Regions from separate parts of the Streptococcus sp. HN38 genome, predicted to be linked through region 2. Evidence: predicted binding sites of a transcription regulator. Region 2 holds the regulator's gene; the other holds the start of a gene.

Region 1 (9,156 bases), 600 kb from region 2:
CGATTTTACGTCCTTTGTAGTATCCTTTCAAAGATACACGGTGTGAACGTGAGTAATCTCCAGTAGTTTCATCAAATTTCACAGTTGGAGCTGCTACTTTATAGTGAGTACGACGTTTGTTTTTCTTCGCTTTTGAAGTGCGACGTGCAGGTACTGCCATTTCTTTCTTCCTCCATTAAATGTCAGGGTCAAGCCCTTTTTCAATCTAAAATAGTGCGTATGACTTTCGCCAACTTTAACAGTATAACAAAAGTTTTTTGTAAAGTAAAGTTACTTGACAGATTTTTTGAAAAAAATTTGTTCAATTGTATTTTCCTATTTTTATTTAAGTATTGCACTTAATTTTTCTTCCCCCCAAATTTTTTGACAAACTTCTCAAAAATCATGCAAAAAACTTGACAAAATGCCTGCTATACTAGTATAGCAGGGCTTGACACTTCGGCCAAGCCCTTCCTATTAGCCTAAACAGGAGGAAATAATGAAAAAGAACAAGTATATATATGGCACAATTGCGGCAACTACTGCCATCACCCTTGCAACCGTTGGTGCATCTACCGTATCAGCAGACACACAATACGGTATTGTTTTAAACCGTGTGACTGGTGAGTGGCAAACTGTCAATCGTACCACAGGCGAAATTGTAAAATCTGAACCAAATGGTACATACTCTACATATGACGAAGCAAACGCAGGTTTATCCTCATGGTTAGAAACTCAAGCATCAACTGTTGAAACACCAACAGCGGCAACTACTGCTGTCGAAGCACCTAAAACATCAGCTGATGTTAAACCAGCTCTGGATGCTCAACAAGCTGTTGTTGATGCAACTGCTCAAGATGCAACTAACGCTCAATCTGATGCAGATGCAGCTAACCAAGCTATTACCACTGCTCAAGCAGACGTTGATACTGCAACCAAAGCTGTCAAAGACGCAGAAACTAACGCAGCCAATGCTACACCAGAAAACATTGCAGCAAACCAAGCTGAGCAAAAGGATAACCTTGTTGACCAAGCTGCTAACGCAACTGAGACAGATGAAGTCAATGCTGAAATCACAGCACAAACTCAAGCTGTTGCTGATGCTAAAACAGCTGTTGATACAGCACAAGCAGAAAAAGACGCCGCTGATGCTAACGTAACTGCTAAAGAAGCAGACGTCAAATCAGCACAAGACGCCCTTTCTGGTACTGGTCTTGCTGAAGCTCAAGCAACCCTTGACCAAGCAACAGCTGATGTTGCTACAGCAACTACTGCTCTTGATGCTGCAACTAAGGCTGCTAACGCTGCTAAGAAAACAGATACAGAACGTCAAAGTGCAATTGATGCAGCAACAACTGACGTTGCAGTTAAAACAGATGCGGTAACAACTGCCTCAGCAAAATTGACTGCTGCACAAGATGCTGTTAAACAAACAACTGATGCACTAACTAAGGCTACTGATGCTGTCAAATCAGCACAAGATGCTCTTGCTCTTGTAAATGCTGATACTGTTACAATTGTCAACAAACCTCTTAAACTTACTAGCAAACAAAAAGAAGTCCTTGGAGTATCCGTTGACGAACTAACATTTGCTGAAGCATACGCATTAGACAATAAAAATAGCACGAATGCAACAAAAGGTGCATTACGTGCCGCAGGTTTTGAGGTGGCTCAAGCCTCAAGAACCAATATTAGTTTTGCTGACAAAAACAAAATTGTCAATATTGATGCCTTAACAGATGAACAATTGCAAGAACTGGCACTTTATAATCTACAAGTTGTAAACGCTGTTCGCGAACTATTTGGTGTAAAACCACTCACCCTTAATGAAGGATCACTTAAAGCAGCTAAAAATCAAGCTGACAAATATATCGCTCGTAATAAATCAATTATGAGTGCAGGTCATGTTTCTGGCGGTGATTACTTTGGTGAAAACGTTTCAAATCTTCGAAATACAACAACAATGTATGATTTGAAAAAAGAAATTTATGACGCCGTCAAAGTTATGGCGTTTGCAGATGCACCATCAAACTGGGGTCATCTATTCAATACTTTGATTGGTGCACCTAACCTTGGTGTCGCATTTGCCACATTTGCTGGGCGACCACATATTATCAACGTATTTGGTGTCTACACAGGTACAGAAATCACCAACCCAAATGATACAACAACTCTTCAAGCAACACTTACCAAAGCACAAGCTGAACAAACTGAAGCACAATCTACATCAGACAAAGCTAAGTCTGACTTAACTGAAGCAAGTGATGCTTATGCTAAAGCTCTTGAATTGAAGACTCAAGCAGAGAAAACTCTTGCTGATGCTACTGCAACACCGCTTCAAACACAGGTAGCAGAAAATAACTTGCGTCTTGCTACTATTGCTTTGCAAAATGCTGAAACTCGTAAAGCAGACGCTCAAAAAGCTGTTGACAACTTCTCAGCAAATCTTGCTGAAAAGAAAGCAGCTTTTGATACTGCTAAAGCTGAACTTGCTACAGCACAAGCTACTGCAACTGCAAAAGCTGAAGCTCTTAAAACAGCTCAAGCTAACCTTGCAACACAACAAGCAACACTTGATAGCTTGAACAAAGATAAAAACGCTCTTCTTGCAGAAAAAGACCGCTTGGTTGAAGAAGCTAAAGCACTTGCTACTGAGTTGAAAGGTTATCTTGAAGCACCAGCTATTCTTGCTAACGCTCAAGCAACCCTCACAGAAAAACAAGCGGCTCTAACTGAAGCACAAGCTAAAGCTGAAACAGCAAAAAACAAACTTGAAACTGTTACTGCTAAACTTGCTGAAGAAGAAAGCAAATTGGCTGAACTTCAAGCTGAGTACAACAAACTCAAAGACCTTGAAGACAAAGCAAAAGACAATGTGATTGCAACGCTTCCAGACGGAACAATTGTTGCAGTACCAAAAGATGCACCAACTGCTGCTGAAAAACCAGCTGTTGATGTAGATGCAGTCAAACAAGCTCTTGATAAAGGTCAAGATGTAACAGTTGTTGACGGGGAAGTTGTGGTGACGAACCCACAAGCAGGTGTCACCGTGACACAAACAGCTACTGGAGAAAAAGTGACATATTCACGTGTAGAACGTGCTAAGACCTTGCCAAACACAGGGGAGCAAACAAGTCTGTTGACACTCGCAGGTGTGACAGTATTATCTAGTCTTGGTCTTGCAAGTGCAAGAAGACGCAAACAAGGATAGGTAGTCAATATAAAAAATCTTCTTACTAAAGATAGTAGGAAGATTTTTTGGATTGCTAAAATTATTGAAAAGCTTGTTCTATTCCGACAGTTTTGGGGAATTTTTAATGATTTCTTTTACCGTTAATTGGAATGGTGATGTTTATTGAGAAGAGTTAAAACAGAAAAAAATCTAGGACTTTGCTAAAATAGTCAAAAAAGAAAGAAAATACTTGACAGCATATATATATATAATGATTATAGGACGAGTTCCAATTATTCAATATAAAGGAGAGCTGTATGAAAACAGTTGGAAAGTTTTTTGCGAAAAAGTTGGCTAGCCTCTTAGTCTTGCTGCTGGTTTTAGGTATAGGTATTTTCTGGTTTAGAAATAGCATCCTAGCATGGTTCCAGGGAACCCATAAGGTTCAATATGAATTTGTCATTAAGAAGTTTGAAGCGGAAAGCAAGCTGGTTGTAGCAGGTGCTGAGGTGGATACGACTGCCAACCAGACCTTTGAAAACAATAAATTAAAGGAATGGCCAGACTGGACAGAGCCTATTACCAAGCTCTTTGTTGGGCGGGAAATGTCTGTAGATATTCCTGTGCAGACGGAGTTCAAGCTGGTCTTGGAGGGCATTGGTCAGTCTGATGTTCAGATTCAAAACAATACCTTAACCTTCAAGAAACCTGTGCTTGTTGAAGTTGATTCTCAGCAACATGGAGAAATCAAAATCAGCAATAATAGCAATGGTCTGCTAGACAAGGCTGTCGATGTCTTCACTTCTGGACAAAAGGCTCAGGAATTTCTAAATGACAAATCCCAAGAAGCCATTTACAAGACAAGCGAGGAAGTATCGAATGACACAGGACGCCAAGAAAAAGTAGCGGCCTTTGCAGAAACAGCCTTAGAAAACCTCCTCAATCTCAACTCCGAAGAAAAACTTGAGGTTGAAATCGAAGTTGCAGACTTGAATTTCCAGATTGTGGATAAGAAATAGTTTTTTTAAACAAGGTCGTGTCAGTAGGCACGGCCTTTTGTCTGCTCTGCCATTTCCAAAAAAGTCCAAAATATGATAAAATAAAGGGTAAGATTTAGAGAAATGAGAAAAACTATGAAACTACAAAAACCTAAAGGAACACAGGATTTACTACCGCAGGATACGGCCAAATGGCAGTACGTGGAAAACTTTACTCGTAGCATTTTCAAACAGTACAATTACGCTGAGATTCGCACACCGATTTTCGAGCATTACGAGGTGATCAGCCGTTCGGTTGGCGATACGACGGACATTGTGACCAAGGAGATGTACGATTTCTATGACAAGGGGGACCGCCATATCACTCTTCGTCCTGAAGGGACAGCGCCCGTTGTCCGTTCTTATGTAGAAAATAAGCTCTTTGCCCCAGAAGTACAAAAACCTGCTAAGTTCTATTACATGGGCCCAATGTTCCGCTATGAGCGTCCGCAGGCTGGTCGTCTGCGCCAGTTCCACCAGATTGGTGTGGAGTGTTTTGGTTCCAATAACCCAGCGACAGACGTAGAAACCATTGCTATGGCCTATCACTTCTTTGAAGAGTTGGGAATCAAGGACATTCGCCTCCACCTCAACAGTCTGGGAAATCCCGAGAGCCGTGCCACCTATCGTCAGGCCCTGATTGACTACCTGACACCGCTCAAGGACCAGCTGTCCAAGGATAGCCAGCGCCGTCTAGAAGAAAATCCCTTGCGTGTTTTGGATTCCAAGGAAAAAGAAGACAAGATTGCTGTGGAAAACGCACCGTCTATCTTGGACTATCTAGATGAAGAAAGTACAGCTCATTTTGAAGCGGTCAAGTCTATGTTGGACAGCCTAGGTATTGCTTACACCATTGACACCAACATGGTGCGTGGTTTGGACTACTACAACCATACTATTTTCGAGTTTATGACAGAGGTAGGTGGCAACGACCTGACCATCTGTGCCGGTGGCCGTTATGACGGTTTGGTGACCTACTTTGGCGGACCAGAAACGCCAGCCTTTGGCTTTGGTATGGGAATTGAACGCCTTATCCTCGTCCTTGAAAAGCAAGGCATTGAGCTCCCTCTCGACACCCAGTTAGATGTTTATATCGCTGTTTTGGGTCAGGAGGCAAATAGCGGAGCGCTTGAGTTGGTTCAAGCCATCCGCAAGCAAGGGTTCCGTGCAGAACGAGACTACCTTGACCGCAAGCTCAAGGCCCAGTTTAAGTCGGCAGATGTCTTTGGAGCCAAGGCCATCATTACCCTGGGTGGTAGTGAAATTGAATCTGGACAGGTGGTGGTTAAAAATAACCAGACAAGAAGTCAAGTTGAAACAAGCTTGGAAATCTTAAAAACAGATTTCGCAAGCATTTTAGAAGAATTGGAGAAGCAGTAGTCTAAGCTGCTTCTTTTTATTTTAGAAAGCAAAAAAGAAGCGATTGGATAATCACTTCTTGAAAATAGTGGAGAACGCATTAGTGTGAGTGGCAGAAGTCTAAGACCATGCGGCCTTGAATAGTTCCCGCTGCCATTTCATCAAAGACTGCTTCGGCATCTTCGACAGGACGTTTTTGAACGACTGGAACAACTAGTCCCATAGCACCGAAGTGGAAGGCCTCTTCTAAATCTTTACGAGTACCAACTAGTGAGCCGACCACTTTGATACCGTCTAGCACAGTCTTCACGATACTGAGGTCCATGTATTCAGATGGAAGTCCGACAGCCACCACATAGCCACCTGCACGAACGCTGTCAATAGCCTGGTTGAAGGCAACCTTAGAAACAGCCGTTACGACAGTTGAGTGAGCACCGCCACCAGTAATTTCTTTAATATATCCAGGAACATCTTCTACTTCAAGTCCGTTGATCGTCACATCTGCACCAACTTCTTTGGCGAGTTCCAATTTATCATTATTAATGTCTACAGCGATAACATGAGCGTTGAAGACTTTTTTAGCGTATTGTACAGCAAGGTTTCCGAGTCCGCCAGCACCATAGATAGCGATCCATTGACCTGGTTCCAAGTGAGCTTCTTTAATCGCTTTGTAGCAAGTAACGCCAGCACAAGTGATAGAACTTGCTTGAGCTGGATCAAGAACTTCTGGAACTTTTACTGCATAGTCTGCTGTTACAATACATTGCTCAGCCATACCACCGTCAACAGAGTAGCCTGCATTTTTTACGGTACGGCAGAGAGTTTCGCGACCGGTTGTACAATATTCACACATACCACAGCCTTGGAAGAACCAAGCAACGCTGACACGGTCGCCGACCTTCAAGCTGGTCACATCAGGAGCGATTTCTGTAACAATACCGATTCCTTCGTGACCAAGAACGCGACCAGGAACCTTACCAAAATCACCATTGGCAACGTGGAGGTCAGTGTGACAAACACCACAGTACTCAATTTGGACCAAAGCTTCGCCAGCTTCAAGTGGACGAAGTTCTTTTTCAACAACGACAACACCAGTAGATTCTGGATTAACAACAACTGCTTTCATGGCAGACCTCCTATTTATTGCAGCACATTTTTTGAATGTGTTAATATAGATATTTTCTTGTTAATAATATCACAATGTGAACAAAAATGCAAGAGTAGAGAAGGAGGAACAAATGAATATAAAATTGAAAATTATCACGTAATTACTACAAAATTTTCAAAAAAATCTATTTACATGGAAGCGTTTTCTTGATAAACTAGTATCGTAAATGTTAGAGAAAGAATAAATGATAAAGATTTGTCTTACTTTATGTATTTTTCGACCAAACAAAGCAGAAACAAATCTGAATGTTTTCTGAAAACAGGAAAAAGTAAGCGCTTTCTAAAGCAAAACAGAAAAAATGTGAAAAAATTAACAATTTCTCTTTACAAATAAAATAAAAAATAGTAGAATAACATTGTGAAAAAGTTAACAAATAGTTAGCGAGTATATTTGGAGGAACACAATGGCTGATAAAAAAGTAGTATCACCAGAAGAAAAGTTGGTAGAAGCGCGCAAGCACGTCGATGAGCTTGTTCAAAAAGGTTTGGTTGCTCTTGATGAGTTCCGTAAACTTGGTCAAGAAGAAGTAGACTATATTGTAGCTAAGGCTTCGGTAGCTGCTCTTGACAAGCACGGTGAATTGGCAATGCACGCTTTTGAAGAAACCAAACGTGGTGTATTCGAAGACAAGGCTACTAAGAACTTGTTTGCTTGTGAGCACGTTGTCAATAACATGCGCCACACAAAAACTGTTGGTGTTATCGAAGAAGATGAAGTGACAGGTTTGACTTTGATTGCTGAGCCGGTCGGTGTTGTTTGTGGTATCACACCAACAACAAACCCAACTTCTACAGCAATCTTTAAATCATTGATTGCACTTAAAACACGTAATCCAATCGTCTTTGCCTTCCACCCATCTGCGCAAGAATCTTCTGCTCATGCAGCTCGTGTTGTCTATGAAGCAGCTGTGGCAGCTGGTGCTCCTGAAAACTGTATCCAGTGGATTACAAAACCATCTATGGAAGCAACATCTGAGTTGATGAAACATGATGGTATTGCAACAATCCTTGCAACTGGTGGTAACGCAATGGTGCGTGCAGCTTACTCTTGTGGTAAACCTGCCCTTGGTGTAGGTGCAGGTAACGTTCCAGCATACATTGAAAAATCAGCAAACATCCGTCAGGCAGCACATGACATCGTTATGTCTAAGTCATTTGACAACGGTATGGTCTGTGCGTCAGAGCAAGCAGTGATCATTGATAAGGAAGTGTATGACGAGTTTGTAGCTGAATTCAAATCGTACAAAACTTACTTTGTTAATAAGAAAGAAAAAGCACTTCTTGAAGAGTACTGCTTCGGTGTGAAAGCTAACAGCAAAAACTGTGCAGAAGGCAAATTGAATGCGGACATCGTAGGTCGTCCAGCTGCATGGATCGCTGAGCAGGCCGGCTTCTCAGTACCAGAAGGTACAAACATCTTGGCAGCTGAGGTTGCTGAAATCGGTGAGAAAGAACCATTGACTCGTGAGAAATTGTCACCTGTTATTGCCGTCTTGAAAGTTGATGGTCGTGCAGAAGGTCTTGAAGCAGCTCGCCAAATGGTTGAATTCCACGGTCTCGGTCACTCTGCAGCTATTCATACGGAAGACGCAGAATTGGCGAAAGAGTTTGGTACAATCGTACGTGCTATCCGTGTTATTTGGAACTCTCCATCTACTTTCGGTGGTATCGGTGATGTTTACAACGCATTCTTGCCATCATTGACACTTGGTTGTGGTTCTTACGGACGCAACTCAATCAGTGATAACGTAAGTGCTATGAACTTGCTCAACATCAAGAAAGTAGGAAGACGTAGAAATAATATGCAATGGTTTAAAGTTCCTTCTAAAACATACTTCGAACGTGATTCTATCCAATATCTCCAAAAATGCCGTGACGTTGAACGTGTCATGATCGTTACAGACCGTGCCATGGTAGAACTTGGATTCCTAGATCGTATCATCGAACAATTGGACCTTCGTCGTAATAAAGTTGTTTACCAAATCTTCTCAGACGTTGAGCCAGATCCAGACATCACAACGGTCTATAAAGGTACAGAATTGATGCGTACCTTCAAACCAGATACAATCATCGCACTCGGTGGTGGTTCACCAATGGATGCTGCCAAAGTTATGTGGCTCTTCTACGAACAACCAACAGTTGATTTCCATGACCTAGTTCAAAAATTCATGGATATCCGTAAACGTGCCTTCAAGTTCCCAGAACTTGGTAAGAAATCTAAGTTTATCGCGATTCCAACTACATCAGGTACAGGTTCAGAAGTAACACCGTTCGCCGTAATCTCTGATAAAGCAAACAACCGTAAATACCCAATCGCTGACTACTCATTGACACCAACTGTGGCAATCGTTGACCCAGCACTCGTATTGACAGTACCTGCACACGTTACTGCCGATACTGGTATGGACGTATTGACTCACGCTACAGAAGCATACGTTTCAA
Region 2 (9,156 bases):
GCTTGACCAGCAACACTCGAACCTGGGGCTTTTAATTTACCTGTGGTAGGAACAAAGGCAGCATCAAATTGCAATTCACCGTCCAAATCCAACTCAGGACGCAATTTTTGAGCAATTTTAGTTGCTTCAACCACCTTATCAACTTTAGGACCAGCACCAGAGCCTTTTGTAGAATAGCTAAGCATTGCAACTTTTGGATCGATACCAAACATTTTAGCAGTACGTGCTGAGTTGATAGCGATTTCTGCCAAGGTTTGAGCATCTGGATCAATGTTGATAGCACAGTCACCAAAAATATAACGCTCTTCACCTTTTACCATCAAGAAGGCACCTGATGTTTTCGATACACCTGGCTCTGTTTTAATGATTTGAAGAGCTGGACGAACTGTTGAAGCGGTTGAATGAATCGCACCAGATACCATACCTTCTACTACGCCCATATATACCAACATAACACCAAAGTAGTTAACATCTTTCAACAACTCATGTGCCTGCTCTTCTGATACCTTACCTTTACGGCGCTCTACCAAAGCAGCTACCATCTCATCATATCTATCATAATGAGCTGGGTCAATAATTTCAAAACCTTCTGTAATCCCTTCGATATCAAGGTAAATCTTAATACGATCTGGGTTTCCAAGCAAGACGGGTACTACATCCGACTCATTTACCAAACGTTTTGTCGCTTGCAAGATACGTGGTTCTTCACCTTCTGGCAATACGATACGTACTTTTTTACCATCTAGCTTTGTAGCTAATTGCTCAAAAATTTTCATGAACAAACTCCTTAAATTTATTTACTTATTAACTGATTGATGACAGCCTGAAAATCCTCAGGAAGCGGTGCTTCCAAATCAATCCTTTCGGCTGTAAAAGGATTGTCGAAAGCCAAATTATGACAATGCAAGGCTTGACGTTCTATCCCACATTCTAAACTTCCACCATACATATCATCTCCTAACAATGGAAATCCAATGTGAGAAAAATGAACACGAATCTGATGAGTCCGTCCAGTATGTAGTTGAATATCTACTAAATGAATATCTCCCCACGATTGCACAACACGATAGGAAGTATGAGCATATTTTCCATTCTTTGTCACACAACGGGTAATGATGCTGTCTTCTGGACGACCGATAGGGGCAATAATATCCCCTGTCTCTTCTAGCTGCCCATTCCCCTTCACCAAAGCATAATAACGTTTATGAATAAGCTTGGCCTGTAACTGCTTATCGAGTCGTGCATGAGCGTAGCCGTGCTTGGCAAACAGCATGACGCCTGATGTATCCCTATCCAGACGAGTCACAATATGAACCTGCTTATTTTCGTAATCTTGCTCCACAAGGTAGCCTTTCACAAAATTAGCAATAGTAGAGGAATGCAGGGCTGACGGAATAGAAGCATAACCAACAGGCTTGTTAATAGCAAGAAAATGATCATCTTCATAGACAATATCCAGCGGAAAGGAAATCGGTTTCAAACTTCCCGTTAAATCCTCCTCAGCTGGTATGTCAATTGTAACCCTATCTCCAATATCTAGCAAGTAAGTTGCATTGCGCTCGATGTCATTAACCCAAATATTGCCACCAGTGTACTTAATCTTCGCTAATAGGCCTTTAGAGACACCATGTTTTTTCAAAAACGTTTTAATTTTCGTATGCTGGTCAGCTATGAATTCAAACCGCATTACTCCACCTCTCCAATAAAGGCGTCCTTAACCCGATTCCAAAAACTAGTATGACTCGGTGTTGCAACAAAATGAATCTTACTATTGTCTATCTGATACTCTATACTTTCAATACTATCATAGACAAAAGTCTTATTGTCTACCGCAATCGAGTAACGGTCACTATGCTTTGGTTCAATCACAATCTTGTCTTTTTTAGGGACAACAACGGATGAACCCAAGGTGCGGTAAACACGATTGTTCAAACTTGCCACTTCTGCAATCTGCAATGCCTCGATTGTTGGATGTAAAACAGCACCACCTAATGACTTGTTATAGGCTGTTGAGCCTGTCGGCGTTGAAACCGAAATTCCATCCCCTCTGAAGCGTTCGAAGGGCACATTGTTAATAATAATATCTGCGACCATGGTCTTAGAAAGACGTTTTACTGTCGCCTCATTTAAGGCACGCGCCTCGACAATGCGACCATCTGTCATCTTGACCTTAACATTTAAAATCGGATACGATACTCTAGCACCTGTATCAAGCTTAAGATTTTCAATCAGCTTGTCCACTTCAAAATCGCGATAATCTGTATAAAACCCCAAATGACCCGTGTGAATTCCTACAAAACGTACACGATCAATCAACTTTTCATATTTGTGAAAAGCAGATAAAAGCATCCCATCTCCACCGATAGAAATGACAATATCTGGATTTTTAGGAGTCAAAATAAAATTTGCTTCTTTTAACTTTGTCCATAATTCTTTGGACACCGCTTCACTCTTAGGATTTCGACTAGCGAGCAGAGCGATTTTTTTTCTACCTATATTCTTCATCTGTATCATCACTGTTGCCCACACCGTCATTCAGTTTGCGATAGGCAGGATCAAATAAGGCCTGCGCTTCTTGAATGTCGTTGCGGATTTTTCGCATCTCCTCATCTAATTCATAGGCAATTTTTGCTGTAACTTCCAAGCGTTTCTTGATTTCTTCTGGAAAATTCCCCTTATATTTATAATTCAGAGAATGTTCAATTGTAGCCCAGAAATTCATGGAAAGGGTTCGAATCTGGATTTCTGCCAGAACCGTCTCGTTGCCATTTATAGTATCCACAGGATACTCAATCACCACATGATATGAACGGTAGCCAGAGGCTTTCATATTATTGATATAATCCCGTTCATGCACAATTTGCATATCCTTGCGTTTCCGCAAAATAGCTAATACTTCTTCAATGTCGTCCACAAATTGAACCATAATCCGAAGACCGGCAATATCTTGCATATCTTGAGCAAGATTTTCCAATTTGATATGTCGCAGGGCCATTTTTTCTTTAATGGATTCAATCGGTTTTACCCGTCCTGTGACAAACTCAATTGGAGAATGCCGATTAGCCTTGCGATACTGCTTGCGAATCCCCCGCAGTTTGATTTTCAATTCACCAACTGTCTGAATATAGGGGTCTAAAAATTCTTCCCAGTTAAAGTCCATACGGCCCCTTTCTTGTCAAAACTTTTAAATTGTATTAGAATAACACAAAGACTATTCTATTATAACACATTGAAAGGGTTTACTGCATGAAAAACCACCTTGAAATTGAGTATAAAACCTTACTGACCAAATCCGAATACAAACGCCTGCTTACTGACTTTTCAGATGTGAGCCCAATTCTTCAAACAAACCACTACATTGATACCCCAGACCTAGATATGAAGAATCACCGCTTTTCACTCCGTATTCGTACATTTGAGGACTCAGCAGAACTAACCTTAAAAATTCCACAAGAAGTCGGAAATCAAGAATATAACCAAGTTCTAGACATCCAAACTGCTCATCATTTACTGGAAAATTTTCAACTACCCGCAGGACAAATTTCTGACATTATTTCTGCAACCGAAATTCCACTTGATAAACTTGCTGTCTGGGGAAGCCTTACGACAAAACGCTATGAGAAACAGACATCTATAGGTCTTATGGCCCTCGATGAAAATGATTATGTGGGACAAAAAGATTACGAATTAGAAGTTGAAGTGACCGATGCAGATGCAGGGAAAATTCTTTTTGATGAATTCCTTAAGAAGAAATCAATTCAATTCAAATATGCTAGTAGTAAGGTCGCACGAACAGCTGCCTACATGAAATAACTATAAAAAATCAGCCAAATAAGGTTGATTTTTTAGTTTCACTACTGAAAATTTTTCATTTTTTTGATAGAATAGAACTATCTATTGTAAAAATACTTTTATGTCATCATAAAAGCTCAGTGTGTAAAAGGAGTTACTTTAAAATGGTACAACCACTCGGTGAACATAACATTAAATTATTCTCACTCAATAGCAACCGTGATATTGCTGAAAAAATTGCTGATTCTGCTGGAATTCCTCTTGGAAAGCTGTCTTCTCGCCAGTTTTCTGATGGTGAGATTCAAATTAACATTGAAGAATCTGTACGTGGCGTAGACGTCTACATTATCCAATCAACAAGCTATCCGGTTAATAATCACTTGTGGGAATTATTGATTATGATCGATGCTTGTAAACGTGCTAGTGCCAACACCATTACAGCGGTTATCCCTTATTTCGGCTATGCTCGTCAGGACCGTACCGCTTCTCCACGCGAACCAATTACAGCTAAATTAGTTGCAAATATGCTGGTTAAAGCTGGTGTCGACCGTGTATTGACTCTTGATTTGCACGCTTCACAAATTCAAGGTTTCTTTGATATTCCAGTAGACAATCTCCTTACAGAACCACTTTTTGCGGCCTACTACATGGAAAAAGGACTCTGCGGAGAAGATGTCGTCATTGTGAGTCCTAAAAATTCTGGTATCAAACGCGCGCGTAATATCGCTGAATTTCTAAATGCACCGATTGCGATTATCGACTACGCTCAAGATGATTCTGAGCGTTCTGAAGGCTATATTATCGGTGATGTTGCTGGTAAAAAAGCTATTTTGGTGGACGATATTCTCAATACTGGTCGCACTTTCTCGCAAGCTTCAAAAATTGTCCAAGAAGGTGGTGCTACTGAAATTTATGCAGTTGCCAGCCACGGTCTCTTTGCAGGAACTGCAGCCCAACTCTTAGATGAAGCACCAATCAAAGAAATATTAGTTACCGATTCTGTTGCAAGCAAAGAACAGCATCCTAAAAATATCGCCTTCCTAACAGCTAGTGACTTGATTGCAGATGCCATCCACCGCATCCAAGAACATCAGCCACTCAGCCCACTTTTCAAATTTACTAGTCCCGAAAAAGAAAACTAGGAGTAACTCTTTGATTTATTTAGATAATGCAGCAACCACTGCTCTATCTCCTACTGCACTCCAACGGATGATGGAAGTGGCTCAAGAAAATTATGGAAATCCCTCCAGTATTCATCAAAGCGGTCGGAAAGCCAATCAACGTCTTAGACAAAGTCGTCAAGAGATTGCTCAGATTCTCTCCGCCTCTCCCGAACAAATTATTTTCACATCTGGAGGCTCCGAAGCTGATACTTTAGCTATTCAAGGCTATGCACTTGCACATCAATCCAAAGGAAAACACCTGATTACTACGGCTATCGAACACCATGCTGTCCTCCATACCATGCAGTATCTAGAGGATCGGTTTGGGTTCGAGGTAACCTATATCCAACCAGTCAACCAAGTAATCACCGCTCAACAAATTCAGGATGCCCTTCGGCCAGATACTATTTTAGTCAGCGTCATGTTTGCTAACAATGAGACCGGTCAGCTATTTCCCATCAAGGAAATTGGAGAGCTCCTAGCCGATCATCAGGCCGTCTTTCATGTAGATGCTGTCCAAGCAATTGGAAAAATTGCAATTTCTCCCTCTGACTACGGAATTGACTTGCTCGCGGCCTCTGCCCATAAATTCCATGGTCCAAAGGGGATGGGATTCCTGTATAGTAAAGTTCATAAATTTGATTCCTTGATCCACGGCGGAAAGCAGGAACAGCAACATCGAGCAGGTACTGAGAATCTCCCTGCTATTGCTGCTATGGCGACTGCCCTAACAGAACAATATGAGTCCTTAGATACGCATCATAAGCATGTCAGTGAACTGCGACAACATATTATCGAGGGATTGTCTGGCTTAGACTATTATCTCAATCAGGCTGGACCTCATCTCCCTCATGTCCTTAATATCGGTTTTCCTGGTAAACTTAATGAACAACTACTCATGCAACTAGATTTAGCAGGTATTGCTGTTTCTAGCGGTTCCGCATGTACGGCAGGTGTTGTCCAAAATAGCCATGTTTTAGAAGCTATGTATGGAAAAGACTCCCTTCGTCTGAAAGAATCCATTCGTATCAGCCTATCTGAAATCAATACAAAAGAAGAGATAGATACTCTTATCATCGAACTAAAGAAAATACTTGGAGGTTAAAATGGCATTCCAACAATCAGTTACCTTAAAAGATTGTAATTTTACTTATCACATTAGCCCTGCTATCAAAAAATATACACTCCGTGATAACACCTTTGAACAAACCAAAGCAGGTCACTATCAGCTTACACGTCTTCTGGAAGAAATTCCAAATTCAAACCAAGGATTCCTCTTGAAAATTATTATCAACCAAGACCTAACTGGTTTTAAAATTAATATTACCGACAAGTCTGGTCTTCATCTGGTAAACATTTTTAAGCCAGAAAGTAACAAGGTTATCCAAGAAAAATTCTATTTCCTCATGGATAGCTTGATTGACCGTGACATCTTTACAAAAGAGGCTTAGTATGATTGAAATTCACTATCTTGACGCTTACAAGCAAGAACGTATCCAAACATTTGAGAATAAGGATGCAGCCATTCTGGCTTTTGCCGGTTGCTTAACCCTCCCAGACTATTATCCAGTTACCAGCATTACACAAGACGGACAAGCTCTGGATTACAAAGGGACAATCGGAGATCTCTATCGCTATTTACAAACACTAGATTAGACAGTTTCCTGTTTAATCTTTTTTTAAAATCAATCTGTTGATTTTTTCACAAACTTGGACTAGAATAGAATAAAGAACTGTTTAATATATAAATAATCGATAAAGCGTATTCTATCGAAATAAAGGAGTCTAAAGTGAAAAACGATAAAAAATCTGATATTCCACGCGCTACTGCCAAACGTCTATCCCTCTATTATCGCATTTTTAAACGTTTCTATGCAGGAAATATTGAAAAAGCTAGTTCAAAAGAAATTGCCGAAGCTATCGGAATCGATTCAGCTACCGTCCGCCGAGATTTTTCCTATTTTGGAGAGCTTGGTCGTCGTGGCTTTGGCTACAATGTCAAAGAGTTGATGGATTTCTTTGCGGATATTCTAAATGATACCTCCATCACCAATGTTATGCTTGTTGGAGTCGGGAATATGGGGCGGGCCTTGCTACACTATCGCTTCCACGAACGAAATAAAATGAAAATAGTCATGGCTTTTGAAGCAGATGATAATCCAGCTGTTGGAACGACAGATGAAAATATCCCAATCCATTCAATCTCAGAAATCAAGGAACGTATCAGCGAAGCAAACTCTCAGACAGCCATTCTAACGGTACCCAGCGTCAAGGCACAAGAAGTGACCGATATTCTTGTTGAAGCTGGTGTCAAGGGAATTCTGAGCTTTTCACCAGTTAACTTGTCTGTCCCAAAAGATGTCGTTGTCCAGTATGTTGATTTGACTAGTGAATTACAGACACTACTCTACTTTATGCGAAAAGGATAAGCAATGAAAAAACCAGTTATTGGTATTTCTGGAAATGAATATAAAACAGGGGATCATACAGAACCCCTGCTTTCTTATACCCAGACTTGCCTCGTACAAGCTATTGAAGATGCTGGTGGGCTCCCACTCATCCTTCCAGCTACAGAGCCAGATTTGGCAAAATATTATATCCATCTTATTGACAAACTCATCCTAACAGGAGGACAAAATGTCCAGCCAAGTTACTATCACGAAGAAAGAACTATTGACAGCGATAATTATCTACCAAAGCGTGACGAGTTTGAATTGGCCCTCATAAGGGCTGCCCAGGAAGATCAGAAACCTATCTTCGGTATCTGCCGAGGTCTACAGCTCTACAATGTAGCTCAAGGTGGTAGCCTTCATCAATCAATTTCTGACCATTGGCAAGACATAGACGGACAAGAAGTCAGTCAAACGATTCAACTGACTCAAAATAGTCCACTTTACGACATATATGAGTCCGATCCGAGTGTGAACTCATTTCACCGTCAGGCTATCAAAGACTTAGCGCCTGACTTAGAAATCATTGCACTATCAGATAATCAACAGATTATTGAAGCAGTTCATTCAGCCTACCCAACTAAATTTTTAGGGGTTCAATGGCATCCTGAACTACTCTACGGTAAACGTGAGATTGAAAAAGACCTCTTCCACTATATTGTCAATAAACTTTAAAATAACTCACTTTCTTCTCTAAAAGAATAGTAATCCTTGTTTCCAACAATTAAATGATCTAATAATACCAGTCCTAGCTTTTCGCAGGACTCTTTTAAATTCTCCGTAAATAGCAAATCATTCCTACTAGGTTGTACTGAACCCGACGGGTGGTTGTGAACGATGATAATCGATGTTGCCATACATTTTACTGCGTAATGCAAAATTTCACGTGGTTCTGCAATACTACGATTAACACTCCCAATAAAAATCGTTTTTTGACTGATAATCTGGTTCTGGGTATTGAGATAAAGTGCAACTAGATGCTCCTGCTTCTTATGCCCGATTTCATGAATCATCTTACGTCCCAACTTCTCACTTCCCAAAATTCTCTCATTTAAGAGTAGCTCTGATTGATTGATACGTTTTCCAAGTTCAATCATAGCCTTAATTTCAATCGCCTTGACGCGCCCAATGCCAGTCAAACTTTGCAATTCTTCAATTGATAGTTCTCTTAGAGCCGCTAAACTCTCCAAACGATTCAATAATTTATTGGAGAGAATAGAAACAGGTTCTTTTTTTGTCCCAGTTCTAATAAAAATTGCTAGTAGTTCCTGATTACTGAGACGCTCAGCTCCAACTTCTACTAAACGTTCTCTAGGTAGAATGGCCTCTTCTTTAAATTCAATTTGATACATAATTTCCTCCTCACCTATCTATTCGTAAAATCTTGCAAAAAAAGAAGCCATATAAAACCAAAGATTATCTCCTCAGTCTTATACCACTTCTTTATTCGATTTTGATTGCCTTGAATAGTGAAAAGGGCTGGGGATAGCCCTTTTCAGCTTATCTCCTGAAAATAGGAAAGAGATAAAGAAAGGGAGTGGGAAAGAACTCAGCCATTCATAGAAGAGCTCCCCTCACTTCCAAACATTTAGGTTTGGGCTAAAATAGTCCACTGGACTATTTTGACACAAACTTCGTTTGTTTTATTTCCGCGCTCCAACAGTCACTACTCTGACTGTTGGAGGTTGGAAATGAAGCGAACTCTGTTCGTATCAGTCGTAGAGGTCAGATTTGGAGTGTGAAACACGAAG

What was found. Region 2 encodes Rex, which represses fermentation and respiration genes when NADH is low (regulators of the CRP and FNR family bind a similar motif). Its sites were predicted from a motif close to TTGTGAANTANTTCACAA; they were not measured.
Region 1: adhP (alcohol dehydrogenase AdhP) is a predicted target of Rex. The motif match lies at 6,731-6,748, and genes of this name have one in related genera.

Annotation. Positions count from the first base shown of each region.
Region 1 covers NZ_CP116604.1:305,014-314,169, forward strand. Annotated here, with positions in the region: gene rpmF (50S ribosomal protein L32) at 1-160, opposite strand, end outside; gene PHA78_RS01580 (SEC10/PgrA surface exclusion domain-containing protein) at 479-3,190, shown strand; gene PHA78_RS01585 (hypothetical protein) at 3,469-4,170, shown strand; gene hisS (histidine--tRNA ligase) at 4,285-5,568, shown strand; gene adhP (alcohol dehydrogenase AdhP) at 5,648-6,673, opposite strand; gene adhE (bifunctional acetaldehyde-CoA/alcohol dehydrogenase) at 7,119-9,156, shown strand, end outside.
Region 2 covers NZ_CP116604.1:901,805-910,960, reverse strand. Annotated here, with positions in the region: gene pta (phosphate acetyltransferase) at 1-776, opposite strand, end outside; gene PHA78_RS04540 (RluA family pseudouridine synthase) at 794-1,687, opposite strand; gene PHA78_RS04535 (NAD kinase) at 1,687-2,505, opposite strand; gene PHA78_RS04530 (GTP pyrophosphokinase) at 2,489-3,160, opposite strand; gene PHA78_RS04525 (CYTH domain-containing protein) at 3,247-3,813, shown strand; gene PHA78_RS04520 (ribose-phosphate diphosphokinase) at 3,957-4,934, shown strand; gene PHA78_RS04515 (cysteine desulfurase family protein) at 4,945-6,060, shown strand; gene PHA78_RS04510 (DUF1831 domain-containing protein) at 6,062-6,406, shown strand; gene PHA78_RS04505 (DUF4649 family protein) at 6,408-6,611, shown strand; gene PHA78_RS04500 (redox-sensing transcriptional repressor Rex) at 6,746-7,384, shown strand; gene PHA78_RS04495 (gamma-glutamyl-gamma-aminobutyrate hydrolase family protein) at 7,388-8,080, shown strand; gene radC (RadC family protein) at 8,077-8,757, opposite strand.